DNA from 2 places in the Mesorhizobium sp. BR1-1-15 genome. Region 1 is predicted to be linked to the other one. Evidence: predicted binding sites of a transcription regulator. Region 1 holds the regulator's gene; the other holds the start of a gene.
The links. The regulator LexA, encoded in region 1, represses DNA repair genes until DNA is damaged. The targets are predictions, from matches to a motif close to TGTTCNNNNTGTGTTCNG.
Positions count from the first base shown of each region.

Region 1 (5,216 bases):
CGGCGTGGCCAGAGCGTCCGAGCTCGAACTCGATCGGGGCGTAGCCTTCCTGCTCGTGCCGGTGTTCCTGGCATGCGGATCGATTGCGTATTTTTCGTTGGCGGCGGAGCCGGGCTTTGCCAAGCCTGTCGCGGTCGCGATCCTGATGTCGCTGTGCGCGCTCGTTTCACGCTCATGGCCGAAAACGCATCTGTGCTTCATGGCGGCGCTGTTGTGCGCGCTCGGCATGCTCGCCGGCAAAGTCGAGACGTGGCGAGCGGGAACGCGGATGCTGGGCTCGGAAATCTCCACGCAAATCACCGGCCGCGTCGTTTCGGTCGACCAGATGGAGACCGGGCGCATCCGGCTGACCATCGATGTGACATCGACCGCGCGGCCGAAACTACTCTACGCGCCGGAGCGCGTTCGCCTTTCGGCACGCAAGGTGCCGGCTGAAGTGACGGCCGGTTCGCTCGTGACCGGCTATGCCAGGCTGTTGCCGCCGACCGGACCGGTGCGGCCGGACAGCTACGACTTTTCCTTCGACAGCTACTTCGCCGGCATAGGCGCCAGCGGCTTCTTTCTCGGCAACCCCAAAATCGTCTCAGCCGATGACAGGCCGCTGTGGGCCGCCCTTTCAGCCGCCATCGAGAGTGCTCGCGAAAGCATTGCCGACCATATCAGGGGCAGCATCGGCGGTGCCGAGGGCGAGATCGCCGCGGCGCTGATCGTGGGTGTGCGCGCCGGGATTCCCGACGAGATCAATGAAGCGATGCGACGCACCGGCATCTACCACATCATCTCAATTTCCGGGCTGCACATGGCGCTGGTCGCCGGCACGGTCATGGGTCTGCTGCGTGGCGGCTTCGCGCTGTTCCCGAATTTTTCCTCCCGCCGGCCGGTCAAGAAATACGCGGCCGCGGCGGCACTTTTCTCGATCGCCGCCTACCTCGTCATTTCGGGCGTCGTTGTCGCCGCCGAACGCAGCTTCATCATGCTGGCGGTGATGCTGATCGCCGTTCTGTTCGATCGGGCGGCACTCACCATGCGCAATCTGGCTATTTCGGCGATCGCCGTCATCGTGGTGTCGCCGCACGAGGTGGTAGGGCCGAGCTTCCAGATGTCGTTCGCCGCCACCGCGGCCCTGGTCGGCGCCTATGCCGGCTGGTCGGATCGCAAAGCCGACAAAGCGCGGACCCCGCCGCCGCAACGGACCTTGCCTGGCCTGCTGACGCGAAAATTGCTGCTGGCGACAGGTGGGCTGGCGATGACCTCGATTATCGCGGGAAGCGCCACGGCGCTTTTCGCCATCTGGCATTTCCAGCGCGTGTCGCCGCTCAGCCTGTTCGCCAATCTTGCCGTCATGCCGATCGTTTCTGTCGTGATGTTCCTTGCGGTTGCCAGCGCGCTGCTGATGCCGTTCGGGTTCGATGGACCATCCCTTTATCTGATGGGCAAGGGACTGGCCGCGATGATCGCCATATCAGGATGGATCTCGCAACGCTCGCCGGTCGACGCGGTCGGGTTGATTTCGCAGCAATCCGTCCTTCTGGTGGCGATCGCCCTGGTCATCGCGACGATGGCCACGACATGGCTGCGGCTGGCGGCACTTCCCTTCGCGCTCGCCGGCCTGTTGACCGTCTCGGACACGCGCACGCCGGACGTGCTGATTTCGGAGGATGCCCGCCTGGTGGCGTTGCCGATCGGCGGCGGCGAGCTCGCGATCAACCGGGCGCGCCCGAACGAATTCACCGTCGATAATTGGAAACGCGCGCTGAAGTCCGAAACCATCGTTGCGCCGGAACTGTTCGACAGCGGAGACCGACAGTTCGACATCTTCGATCCCGCGCAACTTCCGGCGGGAGCGCCTTTCTATTGCTTCACGGGCCTGTGCATGGCCCGGCATACCTCGGGGGCGATCATCGCGCAGGTGGAGGATCGCAAGGACGCCTGGAGGGCCTGCTCCTATGCGGATCTGATCGTCATCAACGACCCCGCGGGCTACGACCCCTGCCACAATCCGCTGGTTCTCGTTATCACCAAGCGGCAGCTCGCTCGTAAGGGAAGTGCCGCCGTCTTCTTCGACCGGCAATCGGCGACGGCACCGGCACGGGTCAGCTTTGCCGTCGACAGGCCATATCGGCCTTGGCACGAACAGCGAAAATTCTCACGCGAGGCAAGGGGACTGCCGCCTTACCGTAAACCCGAAAAGCCCACCGCCGACCCCGCTCAGTAGCGCCTGATCAGGCCGACCAGCTTGCCTTGCACCTTGACCCTGTCCGGTCCGAAAATACGTGTTTCATAGGCCGGATTGGCAGCCTCGAGCGCAATCGAAGCACCCTTTCGGCGGAAGCGCTTCAGCGTTGCTTCCTCCTCGTCCACCAGGGCCACGATGATCTCGCCGGGACTTGCGGTGTCGGCATTGCGGATGATGACCGTGTCGCCGTCGAAAATGCCGGCCTCGATCATCGAATCGCCCTTGACCTCCAGCGCATAGTGTTCGCCGCCCATGATCATGTCAGGCGGCACTGAAATGGAATGCGTCTGATGCTGGATGGCGTCGATCGGCACACCCGCTGCGATGCGACCCATGACCGGGATCGACACCGCTGAAACCGCATCGTCGTCATTGCCGACAGCGGGCAGACGCGAAGACGTCGCCGGCTTGATCTGCCGGCTAGGGCTGCTGCCCTGTCCGAGGCTGCCCTGGATGACGCTCGGGGAGAACTTCTTTGCCGCGTTAAGACCCGGCGCGATCGAGTCCGGCAGGCGCAGCACCTCCAGCGCGCGCGCCCGGTTGGGCAGGCGGCGAATGAAGCCGCGCTCCTCCAACGCCGTGATCAGCCGATGAATTCCCGACTTGGAGGCGAGGTCCAGCGCTTCCTTCATCTCGTCGAAGGACGGCGGAATGCCGCTTTCCTTCAGCCGTTCATGGATGAACATCAAGAGTTCATGTTGCTTGCGCGTGAGCATGGCGGCCCCCAAAGGCATTGCACGAAGGGTCTGGAACCAGAATCAGAAAACAAACCCAGAACAAACACTATCTGTTCCAGTTGTGTTCCGCAACCATTTAAAGTTTAATGAATTTGTTAAGGCGACGGAAACGAAATGCCCTCCCGCAGCCAGCATCCTGCCAGCGCGGTCCGTCGTCAATGCGCTCCCGGGCCCTTTGAAACTATTTTGGTTAATGGCCTGTGGCCCGACCGGTCTCCACTCTTGGCACAAGCCTGCAAGCTGGGTGACCGGCAGGTGCGGGGTGCGTTTGGGCGGATTAGAAACCCCTGCGGCTCGTGAACGAAACGAAACCAAAATGCCAACTTCCTGCCGGAAAACGACGAGGCACCACCACTGGTCGCGATGGGCTGCGTTCGCTCGCTCCTTGCTTCCCGTTCGCTTGACGAAACCGTATAATAATGTACGGTTTTCGAAGAGGAACACCAATGACCACGCCGAAGCAGGCCGCGCGACGCGAACGGATAGAGGAGGCCGCCTATGCGGTGCTCCGGGAAACCGGCTACAAGAGCGCCTCCCTGCTTGCTATCGCCAAGCGGGCATCGGCCTCGAACGAAACCCTCTACAACTGGTACGGCAACAAGCAGACCCTGTTTCGATCCTTGATCGAAGCCAATGCGGGAGAGGCAAGGAAGCTGCTGGAGGACGCCCTTCACCAGGCGCGCGATCCGCTCAAAACCCTGAACTTGCTCGGGCCAGTCCTGCTGACCCTCGTGACGGGCGACAAGGCGGTGGCGCTCAATCGCGCCGCGGCCGGCGACGTCAACGATACAGGCACGCTTGGCCAATCGATCGCGCAATTCGGCCGCAATACCATAATGCCGCTTGTTGGCGACCTGCTTCGAACCGCAAGTCGGGCCGGCCTGATCGCCTGTGACGATCCTGCCGAAGCCGCCGACATCTACATCAGTCTTTTGATCGGCGATCTCCAGGTTCGCCGGATCGTTGGGGTGCTCGAGGAACTGCCTCGGGCGGAAATCGAGCAAAGATCGAACCGGGCGTTCACCCTGTTCTTGCGCCTCTATGCGGCCAGCCCTTGCCCGGGCGGCAAAACAGCCGGCCCGTTTCCAGGGCGCTCTTCTCACCGAGGAACATCGCGACCATGAGCAAAATTCCCGATCTCGCAGCGATCGAGGCAATGGACACCGCGGATCCGCTGCGTGCCATGCGTGACCGCTTCACCTTGCCCCAGGGGGTGATCTATCTCGACGGCAATTCGCTGGGCGCCGCTTCGCCCGCCGTGTTCGGCGAGCTGCAGAAGGCCGCCACGCAGGAGTGGGCGCAGGATCTCATCCGCGCCTGGAACACCGCCGGCTGGTTCGACATGCCGGTCGAACTCGGCGACCAACTCGGGCGCCTGATCGGGGCCGCCGCCGGCCAGACGGTGGTCTGCGATACCACCTCGATCAACATCTACAAGGTGCTGCATGCGGCACTCGGGATGCGGCCGGACAGGTCAGTCATCGTCGCCGAGGGGGACAGCTTTCCGACCGATCTCTATATGGCCGAAGGCGTTGCCTCGACGCGGCCGGGCACGGTGCTGCGGCTCGAGGGTGTCGATGCGCCGACCATAGAAGAACTGATCGACGAGCGGGTCGCGGTCATCCTGGTCAACCACGTCAACTACAAATCCGGGCAGTTGCGCGACATGGCCGCGCTGACGCGGACGGCACATGATGCCGGCGCGCTGATCGTCTGGGATCTCTGCCATACCGCCGGCGCCTTGCCGGTCGAGCTCGACCGTTCGAACGCCGATTTCGCCGTCGGCTGCACCTACAAATATCTCAATGGAGGCCCAGGTGCCCCGGCCTTCATCTACGCGGCCGAGCGCCACCATGGCGATGTCCGCCAGCCGCTCAGCGGCTGGTGGGGCCATGCGCGGCCTTTCGCCTTCGAACAGGGTTTTGCTGCCGGCACAGGCATCCGCCGGTTTCTCTGCGGCACGCAGCCTGTGCTGTCGATGCGCGCGCTCAAAGGGGCCCTCGATGTCTGGAACGACGTCGACATGGCAGAGGTGCGCAGGAAGAGCATCGCATTGACCGATCTGTTCATCCAGCTCGTCGAGGCAAAATGCGGCGCCTACGGCCTCGAACTCGAAGGCCCGCGCGACGGCAATGAGCGCGGCAGCCAGGTGTCGTTCCTCCACCCGCATGGCTATCAGGTGATGCGGGCCTTGATCGAGCGCGGCGTGATCGGCGATTTTCGCGCGCCATCCACGATTCGCT
Region 1 is NZ_JAIUIF010000006.1:173,835-179,050, forward strand. It holds gene LB541_RS13455 (ComEC/Rec2 family competence protein) at 1-2,215, shown strand, start outside; gene lexA (transcriptional repressor LexA) at 2,209-2,952, opposite strand; gene LB541_RS13465 (TetR/AcrR family transcriptional regulator) at 3,420-4,097, shown strand; gene kynU (kynureninase) at 4,094-5,216, shown strand, end outside.

Region 2 (5,216 bases), on a different contig from region 1:
GGAAATCCGGAGCGAGCGCCACGAACCCCTCCAGCGCCACGCGCCGGGCGACGTCGCGTATATGCGGGTTGAGCCCCCTGTTTTCGTGGATGACGATGACGGTGCCGAGCTTGCCCGCCTGGTCCGCCGGCTTGACAAGATAGCCCTTCATCTCGCCGCCGGCGCCAGGATAGGCGATTTCCTGGCCTTTCACGCGGGGATCGTTCTCGGCGACGATGGCCGCCTGGGCGGAGTTGGCAGCCAGCATCGGCGCGATCGCCGCGGCCGCCGCCCCGGATCCCGCAAGCCGGGTCAGTTGCTCCATGAAGCGGCGGCGATCGAGTGTCAGATGCGTGTATTCGTCATAGGCGTCGATCATCGCCTGGGTGATCCCAAGCTTTGCTGGTCTGGCGGCTGCTTTGGTCATGGCGCATTCCTCGGCTTCAGGCTTCAACACCGGAGCTAGATAGGGGCGCGGCTGGGCCGGTCCAGCCTGGATGAGCGCAGCGGCAAGCATCGGCCGCAGCCAGTGAAGCCGGCAACGCCGGCGCCCGCCCCATCACTTTTTGGTCATCGCCGATAAATCCTGCCGGCACTGCCACAATGGTAAGGGAAGCTGCGTGCTACCGATGCCCGTCCCATCCCGTCCCGACCAGAAGGAGCGCCGCCGATGACCATGCCGATCCTCACCAGCGCGTTCGTCCTTGCCCTGGCCGCCGCTCAGGCATTACGCTTCAGGCTTGCGGACGCAGGCAGGCGGTCGATGATCGAGCTTCGCATCGGCCGGGACCACCGCCCGGACCCGAAATTCCCAAATTTGAGGTGAGACCATGAACGTCCAGGATATTGTCAACACCGTCTCGCAAAAGGCGGGCCTCGACCAGGCAACGACCGAGAAAGTCGTCGGCACCATCTTCTCGGTGCTGGAGCACGAGGCGGAAGGCACCAACGTCTCGGGTTTCTTCGCCAAGATTCCCGGCGCCGACGATCTCGCCCGCCAATACGACGTCATGGCCGCCGGCGCGGCCGGCGGTGGTGGCCTGCTGTCCTCGTTGCAAGGCGCGCTGGGCGGTGTTCTCGGCGAAAAGGCCGGCGCACTGATCAACGGCGTCGCCGCGCTCAAGGCCTCCGGCCTCGATATGGCGCAGATCAGGCAGGCCGGCGCCGCGCTGATCCAACAGGCCGAAGCCGCCGCCGGGCCTGACCTCACCAATGAAGTGCTCGGCTCGGTGCCAAGCCTGAAGAGCCATCTCGGAATCAGCTAGGGCGCGATCCTGCGGGACCGAACCCGTTCCTTACTTCGGCAGTGCGTATGCCATTACATAATCGCCGGGCTTGGTGCCGACCGAGCCATGGCCGCCGGCGACGATGACCACGAACTGGCGCCCGTCAGCCACCGTGTAGGTCATCGGCGTCGATTGCCCGCCGGCTGGCAGGCGCGCCTGCCAGAGCTGCCTGCCTGAGGTCAGGTCGTAGGCGCGCAGGTAGTCGTCGACCGCGGCGCCGAGGAAAGCCACCCCGCCGGCGGTGATCATCGGCCCGCCAATGCCGGGCACGCCGACCTTCAGCGGCAAAGGCAGCGGCGTCATGTCATAGACCGTGCCGTTCCTGTGCTTGTAGACGATCTGTCCGGTCCTGAGGTCGGCTCCGGCGACATAGCCCCATGGCGGCGCCTGGCACGGAATGCCGAGCGGCGACAGGAACGGTCCCATCACCACCGCATAAGGAGCGCCGTCATTTCGGTTCAGCCCCTGCTCGCTGCCCTTGGCGTCGCCTGGCGGCGGCACGTCCGCGCGGGGCACAAGCCTGGAGGTGAAGGCGAGATAGGTCGGCATGCCGAACAGCACCTGCCGGACCGGATCGACCGCCACGCCGCCCCAGTTGAAGACGCCGAAATTGCCGGGATAGACCAGCGTGCCCTGCAGCGATGGCGGCGTGTAGCGGCCCTCGTAGCGCAGCCTGTGCAACGCAATCCGGCACGCCAGCTGGTCGAACATGGTGATGCCCCACATGTCGGCATCGGTCAGCGGCGGCGGATTGAAGGAAAGGTCCGACACCGGCTGCGTGGGCGATGTGTGGTCGCCTTCGATGGCGCCGCCGGGCGCCGGCACTTCCTTGACCGGGATGACCGGCTCGCCGGTGCGCCGGTCGAGCACGTAGAGGTCGCCCTGCTTGGTCGGCCCCACCAGCGCCGGCACGACCGTGCCGTCGGCCTTGGTGATGTCGACAAGGCTCGGCTGCGCCGGCACGTCCATGTCCCACAGGTCATGGTGCACGGTCTGGCGCACCCATTTCAATTGCCCCGTATTGAGGTCGAGCGCGGTGATCGAGGAGGAGAATTTCTCGACGTTGGCGCTGCGGCCGGCGCCGAGCTGGTCCGGCGTCTGGTTGCCGAGCGGTATGTAGAGCAGGCCGAGCTTTTCGTCGGCACTCGGCGTCGACCACATGTTGGGCGAATTGGCGGTGTAGGTCTGGCCTGCCGCCAGCGGCGTGGTCTGGTCGGGATTGCCGGAATCCCAGTTCCAGATCAGCGCGCCCGTGGAGGCATCGAAGGCGCGGATGACGCCGGACGGCTCCTGCGTGGAATAATTGTCGTTGACCGCGCCGCCGACGATGATCTTGCCGCCCGATATCAGCGGCGCCGAGGTCGAATAGTAATAGCCGGACTTGGGATAAGGCATGCCGGTCAGAAGGTTCAGCGTGCCGCCTTCGGCAAAGGACGGACAGACCTGACCGTTGGCGGCGTCGAGCGCGATCAGCCGCGCGTCCGAAGTCGGCAGGTAGACACGCGCGGCGCAAGGCTGCCCGGCACCGATCTTGGCGTCGGCGTAGTAGGAGACGCCGCGGCAGGTCTGGTGCTGGCGGTCCTTGTCGAGCTTGACCTGGGGATCGTAGCGCCACTTCTCCTTGCCCGTGGCGGCGTCGATGGCGATGGCGAAATTGTGCGGCGTGCAGATGTAGAGCGTATCGGCGATCTTCAGCGGCGTCACCTGATAGGTGGTCTCGCCGACATCGTCGGGACCTTTCACGTCGCCGGTGCGATAAGTCCAGGCCGGCTGCAGGTTGGCGACGTTCTCCGGCGTGATCTGGTCGAGCGGCGAATAGCGCTGGCCATAGGGCGTACGGCCGTAGAAGTGCCATTCGCCGGCAGGTATGTCGCCGCCGAGATCGGCCGCCGGGGTCACCTTGTCGGTGTCGAGATTGCCGGCAATATCCTTGGGATCGGTCGTCATTGAATAGCCGGCGACCGCCAGCGACGCCAAAACGGCGAGAATGAGCGGCGCGCGGCCATCGGGACCAACAAGGCCCCGCCTCGCCCACGGCGTCAGCAGCCACAACGCGACGAGCACGATGATGCCGCCGCGCGGCCCGAGTTCCCACCAGTCGAAGCCGATTTCCCAGACCGCCCAGGCAAGCGTGCCCAGCACGATCGCGGCGTAGAGCCAGAGCGCGGTGGATCTGCGCCGGTAGAGCAGCCATGCTGCGATGAGGAAGGCGATGCCTGATATGATGTAGTACCAGCTGCCTCCCAGTGAAGCCAACCAGATGCCGCCGGCGCCAAGCGCGAGGCCGATGAGGAAGAGGATGAGGGAGGTGATGGTGACAGCCAAGATGATACTCCTTCGACTGTTGCGCGCCTCGAGGCGGCCGTGGGCAACAGGATCCCCTCCCTGCCCTTTGCGCAGCTTTCCCTCACCCGCCCTGCCTGTCAAGCAGGCCGGAAACAATCAGGAGTGGAACAAAACGTAGACAGTTCTGGTCTTTCTCCACCGAATCACTACATTCGGGGGCGATGTCCGGCTTTTCCGAAGACATGCCCTTTTTCGATGAACCCGATGCGCGGCCCACCGCCCCGTCGGGCATCGCCGCGCGCGCCATGGCTGCCCGCAGCGGCCACAACAACGCGCCCGACTATCTCAAAGGGTTGAACCCCGAGCAGCGGCTGGCGGTGGAAACCACCGAAGGTCCCGTTCTGGTGCTGGCCGGCGCCGGCACCGGCAAGACGCGCGTCTTGACCACCCGCATCGCCCACATCCTGGCGACCGGAAAAGCCTTTCCCTCGCAGATCCTGGCCGTGACCTTCACCAACAAGGCCGCGCGCGAGATGAAGCAGCGCATAGGCATCCTGATCGGCGAAGGCAATGTCGAGGGCATGCCCTGGCTCGGCACCTTCCACTCGATCGGCGTCAAGCTCTTGCGCAGGCACGCCGAGCTTGCCGGGCTGAAATCCGACTTCACCATCCTCGACACCGACGACGTCGTGCGGCTGATCAAGCAATTGATCCAGGCCGAGGGCCTTGACGACAAGCGCTGGCCGGCCAAGCAGTTCGCGCAGATGATCGACGGCTGGAAGAACAAGGGGCAAGGCCCGGCCGATATCGCCGAGGGCGATGCGCGCAGTTTCGCCAACGGCAAGGGCCGCGAGCTCTACAAGGCCTATCAGGAGCGCCTGCAGACGCTGAACGCCTGCGATTTCGGCGATCTGCTCTGCCACCCTATCCGCATCTTCCGCGCCAATCCGGACGTGCTGAAGGAGTATCACAAGCGGTTCAGATACATCCTGGTCGACGAGTACCAGGACACCAACACCGCGCAATACATGTGGCTGCGGCTCCTGGCGCAGCGGCCTGAAGGCAAGCCGATCTCCCCCCTTGAGGGGGAGATGTCCGGCAGGACAGAGGGGGGTGCCTCGCGCCGACAGGCCGGTGGGGCACCGCCCCCCTCTGTCGGCTCCGCCGACATCTCCCCCTCAAGGGGGGAGATCGGGCGCTCTTCGTCCGAAACCCGCGCCACCGTAAACATCTGCTGCGTCGGCGACGACGACCAGTCGATCTATGGCTGGCGCGGCGCGGAGGTCGACAACATCCTGCGCTTCGACAAGGATTTTCCCGGCGCCACCATCATCCGGCTGGAGCGCAATTATCGTTCCACCGCGCATATCCTCGGCGCCGCTTCGCACCTCATCGCCCACAATGAAGGCCGCTTCGGCAAGACGCTGTTCACCGATCGCGACGATCCCGAGGACGGCAAGGTCAACGTCCACGCCGCCTGGGATTCCGAGGAGGAAGCGCGCGCTGTCGGCGAGACCATCGAGGCTTATCAGCGCCAGAAGCACAATCTCAACGACATGGCGATCCTGGTGCGGGCGTCCTTCCAGATGCGCGAGTTCGAGGACCGCTTCGTCACGCTCGGTCTGAACTACCGCGTCATCGGCGGCCCGCGCTTCTATGAGCGCA
Region 2 is NZ_JAIUIF010000014.1:24,255-29,470, forward strand. It holds gene LB541_RS21645 (dienelactone hydrolase family protein) at 1-406, opposite strand, end outside; gene LB541_RS21650 (hypothetical protein) at 650-805, shown strand; gene LB541_RS21655 (hypothetical protein) at 810-1,244, shown strand; gene LB541_RS21660 (glucose/quinate/shikimate family membrane-bound PQQ-dependent dehydrogenase) at 1,275-3,590, opposite strand; gene LB541_RS21665 (ATP-dependent helicase) at 3,773-5,216, shown strand, end outside.
Region 2: a site for LexA is predicted at 3,715-3,732, ahead of LB541_RS21665 (ATP-dependent helicase). Genes of this name have one in related genera too.